Regions from separate parts of the Mesorhizobium sp. B283B1A genome, predicted to be linked through region 1. Evidence: predicted binding sites of a transcription regulator. Region 1 holds the regulator's gene; each other region holds the start of a gene.
The links. Region 1 encodes PhoB, which activates phosphate uptake and scavenging genes when phosphate is short. Its sites were predicted from a motif close to TGTCATNNANCTGTCAT; they were not measured.
Positions count from the first base shown of each region.

Region 1 (7,603 bases):
CGTCGGTGGTACGCGCGGTGCCGACGACCTGGCCGTTCTTCATCACGCAGACCCGGTCGGCCAGTTCGAACACATCATGGATGTCGTGGCTGATCAGGAAGATGCCGATGCCATCCGACTTGAGCTGCCTGACCAGTTCGCCGACCTGCGCCGTTTCCTGTGGACCGAGTGCGGCGGTCGGCTCGTCCATGATCAGGATGCGGGCGTTGAACAGGATCGCGCGCGCGATCGCCACCGATTGCCGCTGTCCGCCAGACAGCTTGATCACCGGCTCCTTGAAGCGCTGGAAGCGGGGATTGAGCCGCCCCATCACCTTGCGCGCCTCGGCCTCCATGGCGACGTCGTCGAGCGTGCCCCAGGCGGTCATCAGCTCGCGGCCGAGGAACAGGTTGGCGGCGGCGTCGACATTGTCGGCCAGCGCCAGCGTCTGGTAGATCGTCTCGATGCCGTATTTCTTGGCGTCGCGCGGGTTGGAGATCGCCGCTTCCTCGCCATTGACGAAGATCTGGCCGGCATCGCGCTTGTAGGCGCCGGACAGGATCTTGATCAGGGTCGACTTGCCCGCGCCATTGTGGCCGAGCAGCGCCACGACCTCGCCGGGGAAAAGATCGATCGAGGCGTCGTCGACGGCACGGATGCCGCCAAAGGCGATCGAGATGTTGCGCATGTCGACCAGCGACGTGCCGGCGGGAGCAGATGCGGGAGCGGTGTTGTCGGCCATGATGGTTCTCCTTCCCTAGACCCGCTTGCGGTAGACGGTATCGAGCCAGACGGCGACGACGAGCACGGCGCCGACGACGATGCTCTGCAGCGGTGAGTCGATGCCGAGCAGCACCATGCCGGACTGCAACGACTGCATCAGCAGCGCACCGAGCATGGCGCCGAGCACCGTTCCGGAGCCGCCGGCAAGCGAGGTGCCGCCGATAACGGCGGCGGCAATCACCAAAAGCTCGTCCAGCGTGCCCAGCGCATTGGTCGACGCGTTAAGACGGGCCGACGAGATCGCCGCGCTGATCGCGGCCAGCACACCCATGATCATGAACACCTTCATCGTCACCCAGCGGGTGTTGATGCCGGCGAGATTGGCGGCCTCCGGATTGCCGCCGATGGCAAAGACGTAGCGGCCGAAACGGGTGCGCTTGGTGATGAACGTCATGACGATGCCGACCGCGACCGCCATCAGCACCGGTATGGCAATGCCGTGGGCGATGAACAGTCCATTTTCAGGAATGGCGATGCCGTTCTGCTGAGCGTACTGGCGTACGATGCCGATTGGCCACGGATAGGAATTGGCGATCCACACCGCGCCAAGGATGGCAGCGCAGGCGACTACGCCGAGAAAGGTTTCCGCCCAGACGGGACGCAGCGGAAAGTTGAACCGTTTGCGCTGCGATCGACCATTGAGCAGCGCGAAAGCGACAGCCGCGCAAGCAACGGCGCCGATGATCCAACTGGCGGTGGCGCCGATCGAGCCCCTCGGTCCGCCCCCCATCAGCTGGAATGTGGCGTCGAGCGGCGCGACCGTGCGCCCGTTGGTGATGAGCCACGCCATGCCGCGCCAGACCAGCAGGCCGCCCAGTGTCACGATGAAGGCCGGAACTTCGAGGTAGGCGATGATGAAGCCCTGGAATGCGCCGATCAGGAGACCGAGCACCACGCCGGCGGCCAGTGCAATGATCCAGAGCCAGGGATCTCCAAGCTGGAAGCCGATGACGCGAATGAGGAATTCGGCTTGCGCCACGCCCATGATCATGCCGATCACACCTTCGACGGAGCCAACCGAAAGGTCGATGTTGCGCATGACGATGACCAGCACCATGCCAGTCGCCATGATCGCGACCGAGGACGTCTGCACCGACAGGTTCCAGAGATTGCGCGGTGTCAGGAAAAGTCCGCCCGACAGGATGTGAATGCCGACCCAGATGACCAGCAGCGCACCGACCATGCCAAGCATGCGTGTGTCGAGTTCGGTTGCCTTCAGAAACCGGGCGACCGCGCCTAGTTCCGATGCCCGCGCGGTGTCGGCCGGTGCATTTGAGGTCGTGTCGGTCATGAAATCCTCCCGCCGGCTTGCCGTCTGACGCGGATGCCGGAATAGAGCCTGGAAGCTACCCGCCCGCGGCGGAAACACAAATCTTCTTGAAAAAACGCCGCGGCCTGGCAGCCGCGGCGTTTCATTGTCTGACGTCTTCGGATCAGTTGCAGGCCGCGACGCTGCCGGCGGCGACGCCTGCACAGACCTCGTCCTTCTTGATCCAGCCGGCGTCGATGACCACGTTGAGATTGTCCTTGGTGATCGCAACCGGTGTCAGGAACAGCGACTTGACGGTGTTGCCGCCAGGCGTCGTGAAGTCCTTCGCACCGGCAATGTCGGCCATCTTCTTGCCGTCGGCCAGTTGCGAGGCGATCTCGGCCGCGTTCTTGCCGAGCTCGCGCGCGTCCTTCCACACCGACACGGTCTGGGTGCCGAGCGCGATGCGGTTGAGTGCCGCATGGTCGCCGTCCTGGCCGGACACCGGCACGGTGCCGGCAAGGCCTTGCGCCGTCAGCGCCGCGACGACGCCGCCTGCGGTGCCGTCATTGGCCGCGACCACCGCGTCGACCTTGTTGTCATTGGCGGTCAGGAACTGTTCCATGTTCTTCTGGGCGTTGGCGGGCAGCCAGCCGTCCGTATAGGCCTCGCCGACATTCTTGATCTTGCCGCTGTCGATGGCTTCCTTGAGCACTTCCATCGAGCCCGAGAACAGGAAGTCGGCATTCGGATCGGCACCCGAGCCCTTGATGAAGACGTAGTTGCCTTCCGGCTTGGCCTTGAACACCGCGCTGGCCTGCAAGCGACCGACTTCCTTGTTGTCGAAGGTCAGGTAGAAGACGTCCTTGTTCTCGATCAGGCGGTCATAGCCGACGACCGGAATGCCTTCGTCCAATGCCTTCTGCACCGCCGGGCCGATGGCCGAGGCGTCCTGCGCCAGGATGATCAGCGAATTGGCGCCTTGCGAGATCAGGCTTTCGACATCGGTGAGCTGCTTGCCGGGATTGGACTGCGCGTCGGCGGAGATGTACTTGTCGCCGGCGGCCTCGATCGCTTTTTTCATCGCGGCCTCGTCGGTCTTCCAGCGCTCTTCCTGGAAGTTGGACCAGGAAACACCGATGACCTTGTCCTTCGCCTGCGCGACCGACGCAAGCGTCAGCGACATGGCGACACCCGCCAGGATGGCGGCTGTGAATTTCTTCATGATATTCCTCCCTGCGCCGCGTATGGCGCGACCAAACTGACCCTAAGGCCGGCACAAAGGCCCTATTTTTTCGAGCCTCGAAAAAACACTGGTCCATCGCCGGAACACTGTCAACAATGATTCTGATGGATTTTGAGGTGCCGCGGACTTTTTTTCGAGCTCCGGAATAAATAATGACAGCGTGCGGCGCTTCTGCCAGTATTTGGCGGCTTCGCTGGCGGCCTTCGGGAGGCACGAAAGGCCGCGGCGACCGGGAGGATGTGGGTGAACATGTCGGTCGGAATCCGCCACGACGATCTGCGCCGGCGCAACCGCGCCATGGTGATCTCGGCCGTGCGCCGTGCCGGTCAGCCTTCGCGCACCGAGATCGCCGCCACCACCGGCCTCAGCCACTCGACCATCTCGGCGATCTCCTCCGACCTGATCGGCGAAGGCGTCCTGACCGAGGGCAAGCCGAGCGAGGCCGGGTCGCTGAAACGCGGTCGACCGCAGGTCGGCCTCACACTCAACCCGGAGGCGGCGGCGGTGATGACCGTGGTGCTGTCGCTGAATTTCCTGTCGGTCGCCGTCATCGACTATGCCGGCCAGGTGATATCGGAGGAACAGCGCCGGCTGGACACGCTGACCATGTCGCGCGAGGCGCTGATCGGCGAATGCGTCGCCATCGTGCGGCGCCGCATCGACGATCCCGACATCGATGTCCGCAGCGTCGCCCGCATCGCACTGGCCATCCAGGGCATCACCGATACCGAGGCGCGCGCCATGCTGTGGTCGCCGATCACGCCGCAGACCGACATCGCGTTCGCCGACATATTCGAGGCCGAGTTCGGCATCCCCGCCACCATGGAAAACGACTGCAACATGATGGCGGTGGCGCTGCGCTGGCGCGATCCCGAGCGCTACCGCGACGACTTCATCGCCATTCTGCTGTCTCACGGCATCGGCATGGGCCTTGTGCTGAAGGGCCAACTGTTCACCGGCACCCACTCGTCGGGTGGCGAATTCGGCCACATGATCCACCGGCCGGACGGCGCACTCTGCCGCTGCGGACGGCGCGGCTGCGTCGAGGCCTATGCCGGCAACTACGCCATCTGGCGCAACGCGAGACAGCTTGGCGAGGACACCGAACCGGTCGACGTCAGCGACGCCGACATGCGGGCGCTGGCGGCCTCGGCGCGCGACAAGGACGGACCGGAGCGCCAGGCCTATCGCAGGGCCGGCGAGGCACTCGGCTATGGCCTCGGCAGCCTGTTCGCGCTGATCGATCCCGCCCCCGTCGCCATTGTCGGCGTCAGCGCCGCCGCCTTCGACCTGATCGAGCCGGCCTTGCGCGAGGCGATTGCCCAGACCGCCGGCGGCCAGCACTCGAAATCGATCTCTTTCGACACCGAGCCTAACGAACTGCCGCTGATCCGCGAAGGCTGCGCCATGCGCGCACTGACCTTCGTCGACCAGGAAATTTTCGCGCCGGGCGTGCAGGCGAGAGCAGGCGCGGCTGGGAAGAACGTGGCGTGAAATCGAAGCCATCGTAACATCCGTGGGTTGGACAAAGCCTCACGACTTCGTCATCCCTGGGCGGAGCAGGAGCGAATCTCCGTCGCGGAGACCCTGGGATCCATGCCGCGACCTTGGCCACGGAGTGCAGCGGAGCAGAATTCCGCGCCGAGGCAACGCTTCGAAGTCGCGGCATGGATCCTCGGGTCTACGCCGCGTCGCTTCGCTCCTTGCTCCGCCCGTGGATGACGAAGCAATGGACGTTTTCGCCAATCGCCAAGGTAAAGCGATCCGGCTTAAGCACGAAATCCGACTTTCTAACCTTCCGCGCCGAAGAACCTAATCTTCCCGGATCGCGTAGCCCGCCCCACGAATCGTGCGGATCACATCCGGCATGCGGCCGTTGTTGACCGCCTTGCGCAGGCGCCCGACATGCACGTCGACGGTGCGCTCGTCGATGTAGATCGTCTCGCCCCAGACATTGTCGAGCAGCTGGCTGCGCGAGAACACGCGACCGGGATGGCGCATCATGAATTCGAGCAGGCGGAACTCGGTCGGTCCGAGCCGGATCTCGCTCTTCTTGCGGTAGACGCGGTGCGATTCGCGGTCGAGCACGATATCGCCGACCTTGAGCACGCTGGACAGCACTTCAGGTTTAGCGCGGCGCAGCAGCGCCTTGACGCGTGCCATGAATTCCGGCGTCGAGAACGGCTTGACCAGATAGTCGTCGGCGCCGGTCGACAGGCCGCGCACGCGGTCGCTCTCCTCGCCCCGCGCGGTCAGCATGATGATCGGCAGCCGCTCGGTCTCGGGCCGCATCCGCAGGCGCCGGCAGAGTTCGATGCCGGACACCGCCGGTACCATCCAGTCGAGCACCAGAAGGTCGGGCACGTTCTCCTGCAGGCGGATCTCCGCCTCATCGCCGCGCGTCACCACCTCGACTTGGTAGCCCTCGGATTCCAGATTGTAGCGGAGCAGCACCCCTAGCGGCTCCTCATCCTCCACCACCATGATGCGTGGCGCGATCATCGGCTGGTCACCCCTGCTATGCCGCCGGCGCCGACATCGCGGTTTCGTCCTGCTTCGGGCGATTGGCGGGCAGCTGCGTGCCGGTCAGCACATAATACGCATTCTCGGCGATGTTGGTCACGTGGTCGCCGATGCGTTCGAGGTTCTTGGCACAGAACAGAAGATGCGTGCAGGCGGTGATGTTGCGCGGATCTTCCATCATGTAGGTCAGCAGTTCGCGGAACACCGAAGTGTATTTGACGTCGATACGCTCGTCGTCGGCGCGCAGCTTGGCCAGTGCGGCGGCATCGCGCGCCGCATATTCCTCGATAACACCTTGAACCTGGATCAGCACCAGCTGCGCCATCGCGTCGATGGAGTGCGACAGGTCGCGCGGCGTGGCGGAGAGCCCGACCGTGCCGACGCGCTTGGCGATGTTCTTGGCAAGGTCGCCGATGCGTTCGAGATCGCCGGCCATGCGGATCGAGCCGACGACGTGGCGCAGATCGTCGGCCATCGGCTGGCGCTTTGCGATCAACGTGATGGCGCGGTCGTCCAGCTCGCGCTGGCGCGCATCCATGATCGCGTCATCGGAGACGACGCGTTGGGCGAGCGCATTGTCGGAGTTCAGCAGCGCCTTGGTGGCACCGCCGACCATCGAGCCGGCGAGGTCGCCCATGTCGCTGATCAGCCTGCTGATCTGTCCGAGATCTTCATCGAAGGCTGCAACCGTGTGTTCGGCCATGATCCTGGTCCTCGTATGCGTGATCAGCCGAAGCGGCCGGTGATGTAGTCCTGCGTGCGCTTTTCGCGGGGCGACGTGAAGATCTTCTCCGTCTTGTCGAACTCGACCAGTTCGCCCAGATACATGAAGGCCGTCTGCTTCGACACGCGCGCCGCCTGCTGCATGTTGTGGGTGACGATGACGATCGTGTAGTCGGCCTGCAATTCGTCGATCAGCTCCTCGATCTTGGCGGTCGACAGCGGATCGAGCGCCGAGGCCGGCTCGTCGAGCAGGATGACTTCCGGCTTCACCGCCACGGTACGGGCAATGCAGAGCCGCTGCTGCTGGCCGCCCGAAAGGCTGAGGCCGCTGGCATTGAGCTTGTCCTTGACCTCGGTCCAGAGTGCTGCGCGCTTCAGCGCCTGTTCGACGCGGCCGTCCATCTCGGCCTTGCTGATCTTCTCATAGAGCCTGACACCGAAGGCGATGTTCTCATAGATCGACATCGGGAACGGCGTCGGCTTTTGGAACACCATGCCGATCTTGGTGCGCAACAGGTTGAGGTCCTGCGAGCGGTCGAGAACGTTCTTGCCGTCGAGCAGCACCTGGCCCTCGGCTGTCTGCCTGGGATAGAGCTCGTAGATGCGGTTGAAGACGCGCAGCAGCGTCGACTTTCCGCAGCCCGACGGTCCGATGAAGGCGGTGACGCTGCGTTCGGGCAGCGACAGCGTGATGTCCTTCAGCGCCTTCGACTGGCCGTAGTAGAAATTGAGGTTCTTGACCTCGATCTTTGCCTTGGCGGCTGCCTCGGCGGCGATCGTCATGTCTGGAGACAACATCTGGCTCATTTGTCCTCTCTGCGTCCGGTCAGGCTGCGCGCAAAGATGCTGAGCGCGAGAACCGTCAATGTAATTATGAGTGCGCCGGTCCAGGCCAGTTGCTGCCATTCCTCGTAGGGGCTGAGAGCGAACTGGAAGATGGTGACAGGCAGGCTGGCCATCGGCGCGTTGAGATTGCTCGACCAGAACTGGTTGTTGAGCGCGGTGAACAGCAGCGGCGCCGTCTCGCCGGAGATGCGGGCGATGGCCAGCAATATGCCGGTGACGATGCCCGAAAGCGCGGCGCGGTAGGCGACAGAACG
Region 1 covers NZ_JAIUIQ010000011.1:54,364-61,966, forward strand. Annotated here, with positions in the region: gene LB577_RS11685 (ATP-binding cassette domain-containing protein) at 1-721, opposite strand, end outside; gene LB577_RS11690 (sugar ABC transporter permease) at 737-2,053, opposite strand; gene xylF (D-xylose ABC transporter substrate-binding protein) at 2,196-3,236, opposite strand; gene LB577_RS11700 (ROK family protein) at 3,507-4,751, shown strand; gene phoB (phosphate regulon transcriptional regulator PhoB) at 5,070-5,759, opposite strand; gene phoU (phosphate signaling complex protein PhoU) at 5,776-6,483, opposite strand; gene pstB (phosphate ABC transporter ATP-binding protein PstB) at 6,507-7,310, opposite strand; gene pstA (phosphate ABC transporter permease PstA) at 7,307-7,603, opposite strand, start outside.

Region 2 (7,603 bases), on a different contig from region 1:
CGCTGCAGGAGGGCAGGTCCTACCTCCTTGTTCGGCGCAATTCTGATTGGAACCGTTTCACACTTTCCTGGATCTGCTCTTGATCAGATCAGGCCCGACATGTCGGAAAAGGCCATGGCCTTGCGCAACAATTCGGCGAAGCGTTCGCCGGCGACTTCGCGCGCGCCGCTGTTGTCGATCGAGGTGACGCCCGGACCGGACAGGGTGACATTCGCGCTGCGTGCCAGCCGCGCCAGCACTTCGCCGCGCGACTCGCGTCCGCGCATCGCCAGCCGCTCGGCCAGCACATCCGGCGAGGCGGTGATCTCGACGATGGCCAGATTGGCGTAGCGCTCGCGCAACACCGGAATGACCGCGCGCGATACATTCGCCACCGCGACACGGCCGTTGGCCACCGACCAGTCGACATCGGCGGGCAGGCCATAGCGCAGGCCATGCGCCTCCCAGGAGATGGCGAAGGCGCCGTCGGCCTCGGCTTCGACGAAGGCGGCGTCGGCCAGCGTGTCGTGATCCTCGCTCGCCGCATCGCTCGGCCTGGTGATGACGCGGCGGACGAACTCCAGCCGCGTCTCATCGGTGAACAGCGCGCGGGCGTAGCCGATCACCGTGTCCTTGCCGGCGCCGCTCGGGCCGACGACGGCGACGAAAACGCCATGGCGGATCGGAAACGTTTCGGCGGACAGTTCGCGCTCGATCAAGGCCGACACCATCATGCAACCCGCAGTCCCTGCCGCCAGACGGTGCGCACCACCGGGACATGGTCGTCGACTCGCACGCGCACCAGATCGGCGCGGCGGCCCTGCTCGATGATGCCGCGGTCATTGAGGCCAACCGCTTCGGCCGGGTTCTTCGAAACCATGGCGACCGCCTGCGGCAGCGAGATGCCCTCGACCACGTCGCCGAGGAAGAAGGCCGACTGGATCAGGCTGAACGGAATATAGTCTGATGACAATATGTCGAGCAGGCCGTCGCTCGCCAGTGTGCGGGCCGAGACATTGCCCGAATGCGAGGCGCCGCGCATGACGTTGGGTGCGCCCATCAGCACGCCGAGCCCGGCTTCTTTCGAAGCGCGCGCGGCTTCTTGAGTGGTCGGGAACTCGGCGACGCGCACGCCCTGTTCGATCGCCTCGCCGACGTGGCCAATGGTGGCATCGTCATGGCTGGCCAGCACGATCCCGCGCTCCTGGCAGGCGGCGGCGATATGCACCCGGTTCGGCCTCGAATTGAGCGCCGACTCGCCCATTCGCTTCTCGCAGAACTTCTGGAAGTCGCGGTCGGTCAGCTTCAGCTTGCGCTGGTAATAATAGGCGTAGGTTTCCAGATTGACGAACTGGCGCTGTCCCGGCGCATGGTCCATCAGCGATGCCAGCTTGACCCGCTCGTCGCCGTCAAAATTGGCGAAGGCCTGCAAGCAATCTGGCGCCGAAACCTCACAGCGCAGATGCAGGAAGTGATCGGCGCGCAGACGATCCTGCGCGACGCTGTCCTCGATGGCATCGGCCAGCTTGCGGATATCGGCCAAGGTAAGATCGGCGTCCTCGTCCATGCCGACGCGCAGGGCGTCGAGCACGGTGGTGATGCCGGCCGTCGCCACTTGCGCGTCATGGGCAAGCACAGCCGCGATCGGATTCCAGCGCACCTTCGGCCGTGGCGCGTAGTGGCCCTCGAGATGATCGGTATGCAGTTCGACCAGCCCAGGAATGACATAGTCGCCGCCCATGTCCTCGCCGGTCCGGCTGCTACCTGCATCGACGTCGGCGATAAACCCGTCGCGCAGCACCAGCGAGCCCTCGACGATCTCGTCGGCAAGCACGATGCGGGCATTGGAAAGAACGGTCTCGGCGGTCATTTCAGGCAATCCTTGGTTCTTCCGGTCGGAACTGTTCCGGCTCAGGCGGTCTTTCTGGCCGGGCGGCGCCCAAGCGCGTGATGGGAAAGCACCATGAACGGTGCCCCCGGTTCGAGTTCGACAAACAGCGTCAGCGCATCCACCAGCACCGGTTGCCGAAGCACGTCCGCGAACAGGCTGTCGATTGCTGCGCGCAGACGTGGGCTTTCCTGTGGCCCGGCCCGGCCGGACAGCGTCATGTGGAAGCGGAAGGTCTCGAAGACATAGGGGTAACCCCACTGGCAGAGGTTGCGAAACTCGGCCGGCTTCAGCGAATCCGGGCTGCGCCGCTCGATCTCGGCCTCGGTCAGCGGCGCGCGGAACCGGTCGAAATCGCGCACGACGTCATCGGCGAAACGGTTGAGCGGCGGCAGCGGCCCTTCCGGCACGAGCGCGAAAAAACTGTCGATCTGGCTGACGACGAGACGCGGGATCGTCACCACCGGCGTTGTTTCGGCGAAACGGTCGAGTGCCGCGCGCAGCGAGGCCTCCGTCTCGTTTGCCGCCAGGCGGAAGGGCGCCTTCAGCGTCGCGTGGAAGCCGTAGCGGCGCGCCGAAGCGGTGTGGAAGGCGACTTCCGCCGCCGACAGGTCAGCCACCGCCTCGACGGGCTTCGTCGCGGCGCCGAACGCGTCGCGGCCCAGCCAGTTGGCTGCGATCCGCGCCAGCGGCTCGTCCTGCCGGGGGGTGAAATAGATGGCGTAGCGCATGAAAAATCCTCGTCAGTCTCGCTGCCATAGGTGATTTCCATGACGGATTGACGAAGCTTTGAAGGGTTTTCGATGGCAAATCGACCCCTGTCGGTCCTTAGCCGACGATTTTTCCGAGCTGGACCAGTGGCTTCGGTCGAAACCCCGGAAGGGTCAGGCCCTCATCAACCATTCGTGCTCTGGCGCATTGTGGAATTTCCAGGTCCGCTTCGGCCCAGCCATGACGTTGAGGTAATAGAGGTCATAGCCATGGCAGGCGGCGCAGGGATGATAGCCCTCGGGCACCAGCACGACATCGCCGTCCTCGATCGCCATCGCCTCGTCGAGCGCGCGATGGCCGGTCTTGTCGGCGTCGGTGTAGACGCGCTGGAAGGCAAAGCCCTGCGGCGGGTTGAGGCGGTGGTAGTAGGTTTCCTCGAGATAGGATTCGGCGGGCAGATTGTCCCGGTCATGCTTGTGCGGCGGGTAGCTCGATGTGTGGCCCCCGGGCGTGATGACCTCGACCACCAGCAGCGAGTCCGCCGGCTGACCTTCCGGCAGGATGTTGGTGACGTAGCGCGTGTTGGTGGCCTTGCCGCGCACCTCCTGGCCGAGATCGTTGGGTCCGATCACCCGGACCGGCAATCCGCCGCCGAGGCCCGGTGCCGAGCAGACGGCGAGTTCCAGCTCGGTTCCCGCGGTCACCGACCAGTCCGATCCCTGCGGCACGTAGACCGACCATGGCTTGCCTTCGAAGGGCGACATGCGTTGCCCGAGCAGGCCGAGATCCTTGCCGCCGGCTTTCGCCTTGCCCTTGCCGGTGACGAACACCAGGCAGATTTCGCGGTCGTCAGTCTTTCCGGAAGCCGTTTCGCCCGGCTTCAGCCGATGCAGGTCGAAACCGACATAGGTCCAGCCGGCGCTTTCCGGCGTCACATGGGCGACGCGGCCATGGCCCTTGTCGGCTTTGACGAGCAGCTTCGACATTTTTTTGTCTCCTATTCCGTTGGCGCGAAGGCTCCGGGAAGCCAAGCCGTGTGTTTGAAAGGGCCATCGCAAATCTTCGGCCGGCGCCCTTCCGAAGCGGGAGGCGTTTCAGGCAATCTCCAACGCACGCGACCCGTTCCGCGCCCAACGGCCCCTCTATTCCTTCGGTTCGCCCTCGGCCGGCGCCTTGCTCTCGTCCGCCGGCTTGTAGAGGTAGAAAAACTGCCAGACGCCGTAGCCGGCAAAGCCCAGCGCGATGACGCCCCAGAACGGGGTGCCGGTGGCGAACTCGATGATCGACCAGATGACGCAGACCGCGACGACGGCGACACGACGCCACAAGGGCCGGAAGAAGGGGTGCTCGGAATCTTTCATCGGGCCAATCTACAGCAACCTGCCTCGCCGTGAACCCATCGTGTCAGGCATTCGGGAAACCCTGGGTTTCGACTGTATAGCCGGCTGATGTCATCACCCGCATCAATTCCTTGTGGCCAACCTCAGCCATCTTGAGCGGCGGGTTCTTCTTCGGGTCCTGCTCGGCCTCGACCACGAACCAGCCCTCGTAGCCATGGTCGGCGAAGCGCTGCACGATGGCGCCGAAATCCAGCGAACCGTCGCCCGGCACGGTGAAGGCGCCGAGCGCCACCGCGTCGAGGAAGGATTGTTTGGTGCGATCGACCTTTTCGATCACCGCCATGCGAACATCCTTCACATGCACGTGGCTGATCCGCCTGTGGTGGTTGTCGATGGCGCGCAGCACGTCGCCGCCGGCGAAGGCCAGATGTCCGGCGTCGAGCAGCAGCGGAATGCCTTCGCCGGAATGGCGCATGAAGGCGTCGAGTTCCGGCTCGGTCTCGACCACGGCGGCCATATGGTGGTGATAGGAGAGCGGCATGCCTTGCCCGGCGCACCATTCGCCGAACGCGGTCAGGCGCTTGGCATAGGCCTTCATCTCGTCGTCCAAGAGTTTCGGCTTGGTGGCCAGCGGCTTGGAGCGGTCGCCCTGAATCGAGCGGCCGACCTCGCCATAGACGATGCAAGGCGCGTTCACCGCCTTGAACAGGTCGATCATCGGCTGGATGCGATCCTGGTTCTTTGCCATCTCCTCGTCGACCAGCGTGCCGGAAAACCAGCCGCCGCACAGCGTCACGTCAGCCTTCTTCAGGATCGGCAGCATGACAGCGGGGTCGTTGGGAAAACGCCGGCCCATCTCCATCCCGGTGAAGCCGGCCGAGCGCGACTGGCGCAGGCATTCTTCCAGCGACACGTCATCGCTGAGTTCGGCAAGATCGTCATTCCACCACGCAATGGGGGACATGCCCAGTTTGGCTTTCAAGTTCTAGCTCCGGTTTCTTGTTCACCCTCCCCCTTGTGGGGAGGGTCGCTGCGCAGCAGCGGGGTGGGGGTCAGCGCCGATATCAATCGCCAACGCTCTGCATCTGCCGCTTTTCGTCATAGGCCTTGCGTGCCGCGTTGATCTGGGGCCGCGCGGACACTTCCGGCACCGCCACGTCCCACCAATGGCCGCCGGCATCGGTGGAGACAAGCGGGTCGGTGTCGATGACCAGCACCGTGGTGCGGTCGTTTGTCTTGGCCTTTTGCAGCGCGTTTTCCAGCCCGGCGATCGACGGCACTTTCTCGGCGATCGCGCCCAGGCTCGCCGCGTGAGCGGCGAAGTCGATGTCGGGCAGGATCTCGTGGCGCGAGTCTTTCAGCAGGTTGTTGAAGTTGGCGCCGCCGGTCGCCATCTGCAGCCGGTTGATGCAGCCATAACCCCTGTTGTCGAGCACCACGATGGTGAGCTTCAAGCCGAGCATAACCGATGTGGCGATTTCGGAATTCATCATGAGGTAGGAGCCGTCGCCGACCATGACGACGACCTCCCGGTCGGGCTTGGCCATCTTGGCGCCGAGCCCGCCGGCAATCTCGTAACCCATGGTCGAGAAGCCATATTCGCCATGGTACGAGCCGGGCGCTCCCGCCTGCCAGAGTTTATGCAGTTCACCCGGCAGGCCGCCCGACGCGTTCAGCAAAATCACGCCTGACCCCATTGCACGCTGTACGGCGCCGATCACTTGCGCATCCGAGGGGAAGGCGGCGTTGGTCGACGCCGTCACCTTGGAGGCGTCAACCTGCCAGGCCTTCTTGCCGGCAGCGGAATTGTCGGTCCACGCGGAAGGCGCTTTCCAGCCGCCCAGCGCCGCACCCAGTTCGGCCAGCCCCTCGGCCGCGTCGGCGACCAGCGGCAGCGCGCGATGCTTGCCGGCATCGAAAGGCTGCACGTTGAGCCCAACGATGGTCTTGCCGGAGTTCTTGAACAGCGCCCACGAGCCGGTGGTGAAATCCTGCAGGCGCGTGCCGATGGCCAGCACCACATCGGCCTCTTCGGCCAGCCGGTTGGCGGCAGACGTGCCGGTGACGCCGACCGCCGCCATGTTGAGCGGATGATTGTCCGGCAGCGAGGATTTGCCGCCTTGCGTCTCGCACACAGGAATGCCGGCGCCTTCCACGAATTTCGCCAGTTCATCGGAAGCCTGCGAATAGAGCACGCCACCGCCGGCGATGATCAGCGGCTTCTTCGCGCCCTTGAGCGCCGCCGCCGCCGCTGCCAGTTCGCCGCGATCCGGACGCGGCCGGCGCTGGTGCCAGACCCGCTCGGCGAAGAAGCTCTCGGGATAGTCGTAGGCCTCGGCCTGTACGTCCTGGCAGAGCGACAGCGTTACCGGGCCGCATTCGGCCGGATCGGTCAACACGGCCATGGCGCGGCTCAGCGCCGGGATGATCTGCTCGGGTCGGGTGATGCGGTCGAAATAGCGCGATACAGGGCGGAAACAGTCATTGACCGTCGCCGTGCCGTCGGAAAAGTCCTCGGCCTGCTGCAGCACCGGATCGGGAATGCGGTTGGCGAAGACATCGCCCGGCAAAAACAGGACGGGCAACCTGTTTACGTGTGCCAGTGCCGCCGCCGTCACCATGTTGAGCGCGCCCGGGCCGATCGAAGAGGTCGCGGCCATGAAGCGGCGGCGGAAATTGGCCTTGCCATAGGCGATCGCCGCGTGCGCCATCGCCTGTTCATTATGGGCGCGGAAGGTCGGCAATTCCTGCCGCACCTGGTAGAGCGCCTCGCCGATGCCGGCGACATTGCCGTGGCCGAAGATCGCCCAGACGCCGCCAAAGATCGGCACTTTCTTGCCGTCGATCTCGGTCATCTGGCGGCTGAGGAAGCGGGTCAGCGCCTGCGCCATCGTCAGGCGGATTGTCTTGCTCATCTTGTTTTCCTCCGCGGTCCTGCGTCGCGTCTTGTTATGCTACGCTCTTCTTATGCTGCTTTGCGGCCGCGCGCGGCAAGCCACGCTTCGGTCAACTGCTCGAAGCGCGACGCCATGTCGGCGACGGCCTCGTCATCCGACATCTTGCCGGCCAGCCATTGTTCGGCCGCGTGGACGAAGATGGTGCGGCCGACGGCAAAACCTTTCACGATCGGCGCCTTGGCGGTTGCGGCGAAGGCCGCTTCCAGCTCGTCCTGCGGTGCTTCAAGCCCAAGCAGCACGATGCCGCGGCACCACGGATCGTGTTTCAGGATGACGGCTTCGATCCTGGCCCAGGCGCCGCTCGATGCCTGTGGCTCGAGCTTCCACCAGTCCGGCTTGACGCCGAGCGCATAGAGTTCCTCCAGCGCACGCGGGATCGTCGTGTCGTCGAGCTTGCCATGCTTGCCGGCGATGATCTCGATGAGAAGCTCCCGGCCGACTTTCCGCGCCGCCTCGAACAGCGCGCGCAGCTTCTGCTGCTGCTCTTCCTTGAGCGCCGCCGGATCGTCCGGGTGGTAGAAACACAGGCACTTGATGCAGTGATCGACAGGCCATTCCACCAATTGCGAGCCGATGTCCTGCGAGAACTCGAAGCGCAGCGGCCGCGAGCCCGGCAGTTCCACCGGCCGGCCGAGCCAGGCGAAGGGATGGCGGGCGAATTCGAACATCGCCTCGCGGCCATGTTTCTCATCGATCAGCATGCCGTAGCCGTCGCGTCCGGCGGCGAC
Region 2 covers NZ_JAIUIQ010000038.1:48,552-56,154, reverse strand. Annotated here, with positions in the region: gene phnN (phosphonate metabolism protein/1,5-bisphosphokinase (PRPP-forming) PhnN) at 84-713, opposite strand; gene LB577_RS26035 (alpha-D-ribose 1-methylphosphonate 5-triphosphate diphosphatase) at 710-1,849, opposite strand; gene LB577_RS26030 (DUF1045 domain-containing protein) at 1,891-2,598, opposite strand; gene iolB (5-deoxy-glucuronate isomerase) at 2,752-3,564, opposite strand; gene LB577_RS26020 (DUF3329 domain-containing protein) at 3,721-3,939, opposite strand; gene iolE (myo-inosose-2 dehydratase) at 3,983-4,900, opposite strand; gene iolD (3D-(3,5/4)-trihydroxycyclohexane-1,2-dione acylhydrolase (decyclizing)) at 4,983-6,833, opposite strand; gene LB577_RS26005 (bifunctional 5-dehydro-2-deoxygluconokinase/5-dehydro-2-deoxyphosphogluconate aldolase) at 6,884-7,603, opposite strand, start outside.
Region 2: a site for PhoB is predicted at 2,638-2,654, ahead of LB577_RS26030 (DUF1045 domain-containing protein). Genes of this name have one in related genera too.

Region 3 (7,603 bases), on a different contig from region 1:
GACGCGCTCGACGCCAACGGCTTTCAGGACGTGGCGATCATGTCCTACGCGACCAAATTCGCCTCGGCCTTCTACGGCCCCTATCGCGAGGCGGTCGGCACCGCCGGGCTGCTCAAGGGCGACAAGAAGACCTACTATATCGACCATGCCAACTCGGACGAAGCCGTGCGCGAGGCCGAACAGGACATCGCCGAGGGCGCCGACATGCTGATGGTCAAGCCCGGCCTGCCCTATCTCGACATCATCCGCAGGCTGAAGGACGAATTCCAGATGCCGACCTTCGCCTACCAGGTGTCGGGCGAATATTCGATGATCAAGGCAGCGGGCGCCAATGGCTGGATCGACGGCGAGAAAGCGATGCTGGAGAGCTTGCTTGCCTTCAAGCGCGCCGGCTGCGACGGCATCCTGACCTATTTCGCACCTGAAGTGGCGACGATGCTGAAGGGGTAGGTTCTCGCCCTCCCCCGGCCAGTCAGCGACGTGGTCGTCCATGAACGGCATCCGCGACTTCCATAAGGAACTTACAGGCAAGGACTTCCCGCTGCTGGCGGAGAGGTCCGGGTACGTGTTTCTTCGCCGTAGAAAATACCACTTGCAATTCGCAATCGGTTTGCTACAAGGCAACCACTTGCAAAATACAACTGGTTATCGAGGAGGTTTTCATGTCCAAGCTGCGTGTCAACGCTTTCACCCTATCGCTCGACGGCTATGGCGCCGGTCCCGACCAGGATCTGCAAAATCCGCTCGGCATTGGTGGGGAATCCCTGCACAAGTGGTTTGTCGACACCCGCACCTTCCGCAAGATGGTGCTCGGGCAAGACGGCGGCACCACTGACGCCGACGAGGCGTTCGCGGCACGCAGCTTCGAGAATGTCGGCGCGTGGATCCTCGGGCGAAACATGTTCGGACCGATCCGCGGTGAGTGGCCCGACGAGACCTGGAAGGGCTGGTGGGGCGACAACCCGCCCTACCATGTGCCGGTCTTCGTGCTGACACACTTCAAGCGAGCGCCGATCACGATGGAGGGCGGCACCACTTTCCACTTCGTCACCGACGGGATCCATTCGGCGCTCGAGCAGGCAAGGTCGGCGGCTGGCGGCAAGGATGTGCGGGTCGGCGGCGGTGTCTCGACCGTCCGGCAATATCTCCAGGAAAAACTTATCGACACCATGCACCTAGCGATCTCGCCGATGCTGCTGGGAACAGGCGAGCATCTCTTAGCGGGCCTGGATATGGTGAAGCTTGGCTATCGATGCACGGAGCAGGTGGCGACAGCGCTTGCCACGCATGTGATCATCGATCGAGCGTAGGTGGGGAGCGTAATCTCCCCCCACGTGGGGGAGACCGCAGCCTCATCCGCCTCAATACTTCTCCGGCACGTAGAGTTCGCGCGGCAGAACCTGGCGCTCGTATTCCGGATTGAAGACGCGCTCGGGCAGCGTGATCTCCTCGTGCGGTACCTCTTCATACGGCAATTGCTTCAGCAGATGATCGATGCAGTTCAGCCGCGCGCGCTTCTTGTCGTTGCCTTCGACGATGAACCAGGGCGCCTCGGGAATGTTGGTGCGGGCGAAGGTTTCTTCCTTGGCCTTGGTGTACTGTTCCCAGCGCACGCGCGACTGCAGGTCCATCGGTGACAGCTTCCACTGCTTCATCGGGTCATGGATGCGCATCAGGAAGCGCATCTGCTGCTCCTCGTCGGTGATCGAGAACCAGTATTTGACCACGGTGATGCCCGAGCGCACCAGCATGCGCTCGAACTCCGGCACGTCGTGGAAGAACTCCTCGACCTGCTCCGGTCCGGCAAAACCCATCACCCGTTCGACGCCGGAACGGTTGTACCAGGAGCGGTCGAACAGCACGATCTCGCCACCGGCCGGCAAATGCGGGACGTAGCGCTGGAAATACCACTGCGATTTCTCGCGTTCGGTCGGCGCCGGCAGTGCCACGACGCGGCAGATGCGCGGATTGAGCCGCTGGGTGATGCGCTTGATGACGCCGCCCTTGCCGGCGGAGTCGCGGCCCTCGAAGATCACCACCAGCTTCTTCCTGTGATAGGCGACCCACGACTGCAGCTTGATCAGCTCCGACTGCAAGGTGATCAGGTCGCGGAAATACTGCATGCGGTCGATCGATGGCGGATGCGAGTTCTTGTAGATCTTGGCGATCTCCATCGACAGCGCCGGTTCCGACATTTCGAGCTCATAGTCTTCGTCGAGCGTGTCGGCGAGCTCGGCTTCGAGCCAGTCTTTTGCAGGGGAATTCTGTCTCACCTCGGTCATATCAGTTGCTCCGCTTGCAAGCCTGTCGGTTCACGTCCCTGCTGGCCCGCGGCCTGGAACGGAACACCTTAGCCGAATTCAATATAGGCCGGCAGTGACGGTTTTATTGCAGCCCGAGCGCGATCGCCGGCGCTGCAAATCCCGCGAGATATGATCGATCGTCGTCCTGGCATGGCGACAAGCGGACCGAATTGTCCTACAAATCTCCGGTCGCATTCCGGGCTGCCCTTTCGCGCCGCCCCAATTCAACTCAGCCCCAGTTCAACACGGCCCAATTCAATACGGCCCCAATTCAACACAATCGCGAGGACTGACATGGAATACCGCACTCTCGGCCGTTCCGGCCTGAAGGTTTCGACACTGACCATGGGCACCATGACCTTCGGCGGCGCCGGCCCGTTCGCCGCTGTCGGCAACAGCGATCTCGCCGAAGCCAAACGGATGATCGACATGTGCATCGATGCCGGCATCAATCTTCTCGACACCGCCAATGTCTATTCGAACGGCATCTCGGAAGAGATCATTGGCGAAGCACTCGGCGGCAAGCGCAAGAACGACGTGCTGATCGCCTCCAAGGCGAGGATGCGGATCGGCAAAGGTCCTAACGACGAAGGCCTGTCGCGCTATCACCTGATCCGCGAGTGCGAGAGGAGCCTGAAGCGGCTCAAGACCGATGTCATCGATATCTATTTCCTGCACGAATGGGACGGCCTGACGCCACTTGAGGAAACCATCGCCGCGCTCGACACGTTGGTCGGCCAGGGCAAGATCCGCTATGTGGGCTGCTCCAACTACTCTGGCTGGCAGGTGATGAAGGGGCTTGCCGTCAGCGACAGCCATCACCAGCCGCGTTTTGTCACCCAGCAAATCCACTACACGCTGGAGGCACGCGAGGCAGAGTATGAATTGCTGCCGATTTCGGTCGACCAGGGGCTCGGCGTGCTGGTGTGGAGCCCGCTCGCCGGCGGCTTGCTGTCCGGGAAATACCGCCGCGACAGCCCCACCGCCCGACAGCTCGCCGGCTGGTCCGAGCCGCCGATCCGGGACGAGGACCGGCTCTGGCGGATCGTCGACGTGCTGGTCGAAATCGGCAAGGCCCGGGGTGTTTCCGCGGCGCAGGTGGCCCTTGCCTGGCTGCTCGGCCGCCCCGCCGTCTCCTCCCTGGTGATCGGCGCCCGCAACGATGCCCAGCTCAAGGATAATCTCGCAGCCGCAGCCCTGGAACTCAGTGCCGACGAACGCCAGCGCCTCGACGCGGTCAGCCGGCCGCCTTTGCTCTACCCCTACTGGCACCAGCAACTGACGGCAAAGGATCGCTTCAGCCCCGCCGACACGGTTCTCGACCGCAGCGCCATCTGACGGACATCAGGATCTAACCCCCGATGAACCGCCAGAGTTCGGGATAGGGTTCGAGCTGGCCGCTGAGCACGAAATATTTGTAGAGCACGAGCAGGGAGATCGCCTGCTCGTCTCGCTGGTTGGAGAACTTGCGGCAATGCGCATTGGCCGCGAGGACGATGCGCTCCGCCGCGGCCGGGTGCCGTTCGAAATAGCTTACTTTTTCGGCCAGATCGGCGAAATCCGGATCGAGCGGCACATAGTGGACATTGGCCTCGAGCTGGCTCTCCCTGAACCACGTCTCGTAGGTCGGCGGCGGCATCAGGCAGAGCGAGTTCGAATTCATGATCCACTTCAGATTGGTCGCCACGTCATTGCCCTCCAGCGAGACGATGTAGCGATAGCGCAGGTGCTGGGCGATGCTGAGAAAGGGCTTGCTGTACTTTGCCGGCGCGTTCGGCTTGTGCGAGCCCGCATCGCAGAACGGCAAGTCGCGCACGGCATCCAGAAACCTTGTCCTGAGCGGATTGTTGAGATCGCCACGCCAGACCACGGCCGGCAGTTTGTCGGCGAAGGCAACCGTGTCGACAGGCATGTAGAAGTGGCGGAACTTGTTGAACTTCATGAGCACCGCATTGTCGTTGTCGGCCTGGATCGGGCGATCCTTGACGAATGACGGCACCTTGGGCACCTCGATGACGTCGCCAAACTCCAGGTCGAGGCGCAGTCCGGCATCGAAGTAACGGGCAAATTCCTTCAGGTCGTAGTAATACATGCTGCGTGTCGACGGCAGGCTGTCGATACGGACGGCATCGGGGCTGGGCGAGAACGTGTCGTGAAGCTTGTTGTAGTCGTTCAATCGTTGGCGGACGGCCTCATCGGAGAGCCTGGCCTGCTCGAGGCGACCTGCCAGCCGTCGTCGGAAGATTGCCTGTGGTGCGACATCGCGGATGACATTTCGCGCATAGTAGAAAACCTTTTGGGTCGTTCGCTGTATGGTGGCCATCGTTCTCTGATCAAAACAAGCGCCAGCAAACGCACGACAGCCGAAATAGTTCCTCGCGCGCTCCCGCGTGGTCGTGTCAGAGATTTCGCAAAAATAGGCGGCGCCTCCAAATGGCAACGGCGCGTTTGGCCACAGGGGCCGGCTATGTCGCCGGCAACTATCCCGTTATGTAGCGCCAGACATCGGCATCCGGCTTGATCTGGCCGCTGAGCACGAAATATTTGTAGAGCACCAGCAGGGAGATCGCCTGTTCGGTCTGCTCATTGTCGAATATCCGGCAATAGGCGTTCGCGGCTGCGACGATGCGTTCGGCCTTCGCCGGGTGCCGCTCGAAAAAGGCCACATGTTCAGCAAGGTCGGAGAAGTCCGCTGCGAGCGGCACATAGTGGACGTTGGCTTCGAGCTGCCGCTCCGCGAACCATGTCTCGTATGTCGGAGGCGGCATCAAGCAGAGTGACTTCGAGTTCAATATCCATTTGAGATTAGTCGCCACGTCGTTGCCTTCGAGCGAAACGATGTAGCGATAGCGCTGGTGCTGGGCGATGGTGAGAAAGGGCTTGGCATACTCTGCCGGCGCGTTGGGCTTGTGCGAGCCGGCGTCGCAGAACGGCAGGTCGCGCGCTGCTTCCAGAAACCGTGTCCTGATCGGATTGTTGAGATCGCCACGCCAGACCACGGCCGGCAGCTTGTCGGCGAACGGGATCGTATCGGCCGGCATCTGGAAATGGCGAAACTTGTCGAGCTTCATGATGACCGCGTTGCCGTCGTCGTCACGGATCGGCCGATCCTTGACGATCGAAGGCACCTTCGGCACCTTCATGACGTCTCCGAACTCGACGTCGATCAGCAGGCCGGGATCGAAGTAGCGGGCAAACTCCTTCAGGTCGTAATAATACATGGTCGGAGTGAAGGGCAGCTCGCTGATGCGCACGGCCTTTGCGCTTGGCGTGAAATCATCCTGCAGCTTGTTGTAGTAATTCAGCCGCCGGCGCGCCGGCTCGCCGGAAAGCCTGGCCGTTTCGAGACGAGCGGCCAGCCTGCGTCGAAACAGGGCTTGGGGAATGATGTCGCGCGCGACGTTTCGCGCATAATAGAACACCCTCGCCGTCGTCCGCGCAATTGTGGCCATGGTTCACTTGATCAAAACAAACAGGCAGCTCTCAATTCGTTGGCGCCCCGACGCTTCCTACACCATTGTGCTGCGCATCTGGCAAGCCCTCCCAACCGCGGAAGCGAACGCCGCGGTACTTTTGCGTCGGCTGTTGTGTTTGGCGGCTAATGCTCCTAGGCAAGGTTTGAGCCGCAAGGCAGGTCAAAAAGGAGCCGATATGGCGCGAGCACCAAACTACGATCAGGAACGCAAGGAACGCGACCGGCAGAAAGCAGCCAAGAAGGCCGAAAAGCAGGCCGCCAAGGTCGCCGCGCGGGAACGGTCCAAGCCGGAGACCGAGACCGACACCGAAACAGAGGAATGACGGCAAGAGGCCCGCGAATGCGGGCCTCGTCGCTGGCCCGTCTCAATCCCGATTGGCCCGTCTCAATCCGATTGGATTGCGTCAAGCGGGCGCCTTGTCGCTGACGAAAACGTCGACCTCACGCGCCGCCGCGATGAAGGCACGCCTGGCATTCATGGCCGGCTTGTCGCCGGCCAGCGCGTCATGACAGGCCTGCAGCGCTGCGCGGTGCTTGGGGCTGCGCTTGCCGGGCCAGCTGTTGAGGAGGTAATCGGAAGCCTCCCGGGCCGAACGCAAGAGCTGAGTGCTTCCCGCCGTGACGGACTTGACGGTCACGGGTGTTTCAAATCGGTTGTTTTCCATCGCCGCTCTTACGCCATCGGCATCCATGAAGCGAGGCCGAAAGTGCGCTTTGTGTCGGGACGCCGCCGTTTCGCAGCGATTGCCCCCGCCTTGTGCAGGCCGCGCTAAGCAGCGACCACGGCAAAACCCCTGGCGCGAAGCCCACGTCTATCGTTGGCGAGCGACGTCACCAGTCGGTCACGGCTGCCAACGATATGGGCTGAAAGCCGGCGGGCCGCTTCATCGGCATCGCCAAGGCGTGCTGCCGCCAGGATGGCGCGATGCTCGGCCCAGGCACGGCCAAGGGCGGCTTCGTCGCGAACCTCAAGCCAGCGGGCGCGCGACAGCCGCGTCATGGCATCGCGAACGGCCCGGAACAGGAATTCATTGCCCGACAGGCGCGCCAGCTCGATGTGAAAATCCATGCCAACGCGATGCCACTCCTCGCGCAGCGTGCTTTCGTCGCAGGAATCGAGCATCGCCTCGATGACATCGATGGCATTCCCGTCGACGTGCGTGCATGTCAGCCGCAGAGCCGCGACCTCGACCGCCTCGCGATAGACCGCGATCTGCTCGAGTTCGGCAAGGTTGATGGGCGACACCGTCCAGCCGCGCCCGTCCCTGCCGACCAGCCCCTCGGTCTCCAGCCGCAGAAGCGCTGCCCTGACCGGCGTGCGCGAGGCGCCGAAGCGACCTTCGATCCAACGCTCCGTCAGCCGCTCCCCCGGTCCGACCTCGAGCCCAAGGATCATCTCGCGCAACCGCCGTTCGACATTCTGCATCTGCGACATCGCGCTCGCCTTTCCGAAGCCGCATTGACAGCAGCGGGGTTGAAGTTCATGACGTATACCAGTTTGGTATCCCAAAACGGTATCCGCAACAAGCGCTGGTATCGAGCAGGCAGGACATGACGAAGGAAGACACCCGACAAAGCGGCTACAACATCCACTGGCGGCGCAATCTCGCCGTCTGCTTCGCTGGCTCGTTCAGTACGCTCATCGCCATGACCCTGCTGCTGCCTTTCCTGCCGCTCTATGTCGAACAGCTCGGCGCGCAGGGACATGCGGCCATCGTGCAGTGGTCCGGCATCGCCTATGGCGCCACCTTCTTCGCCGCTGCCATGGTTGCGCCGCTGTGGGGACGCCTGGGCGACCGCTACGGCCGCAAGGTGATGCTGGTGC
Region 3 covers NZ_JAIUIQ010000047.1:10,631-18,233, reverse strand. Annotated here, with positions in the region: gene hemB (porphobilinogen synthase) at 1-450, shown strand, start outside; gene LB577_RS28265 (dihydrofolate reductase family protein) at 663-1,310, shown strand; gene ppk2 (polyphosphate kinase 2) at 1,362-2,282, opposite strand; gene LB577_RS28255 (aldo/keto reductase) at 2,598-3,641, shown strand; gene LB577_RS28250 (glycosyl transferase family 90) at 3,655-4,626, opposite strand; gene LB577_RS28245 (glycosyl transferase family 90) at 4,784-5,755, opposite strand; gene LB577_RS28240 (hypothetical protein) at 5,955-6,101, shown strand; gene LB577_RS28235 (DUF982 domain-containing protein) at 6,183-6,443, opposite strand; gene LB577_RS28230 (GntR family transcriptional regulator) at 6,548-7,213, opposite strand; gene LB577_RS28225 (MFS transporter) at 7,330-7,603, shown strand, end outside.
Region 3: a site for PhoB is predicted at 2,377-2,393, ahead of ppk2 (polyphosphate kinase 2). Genes of this name have one in related genera too.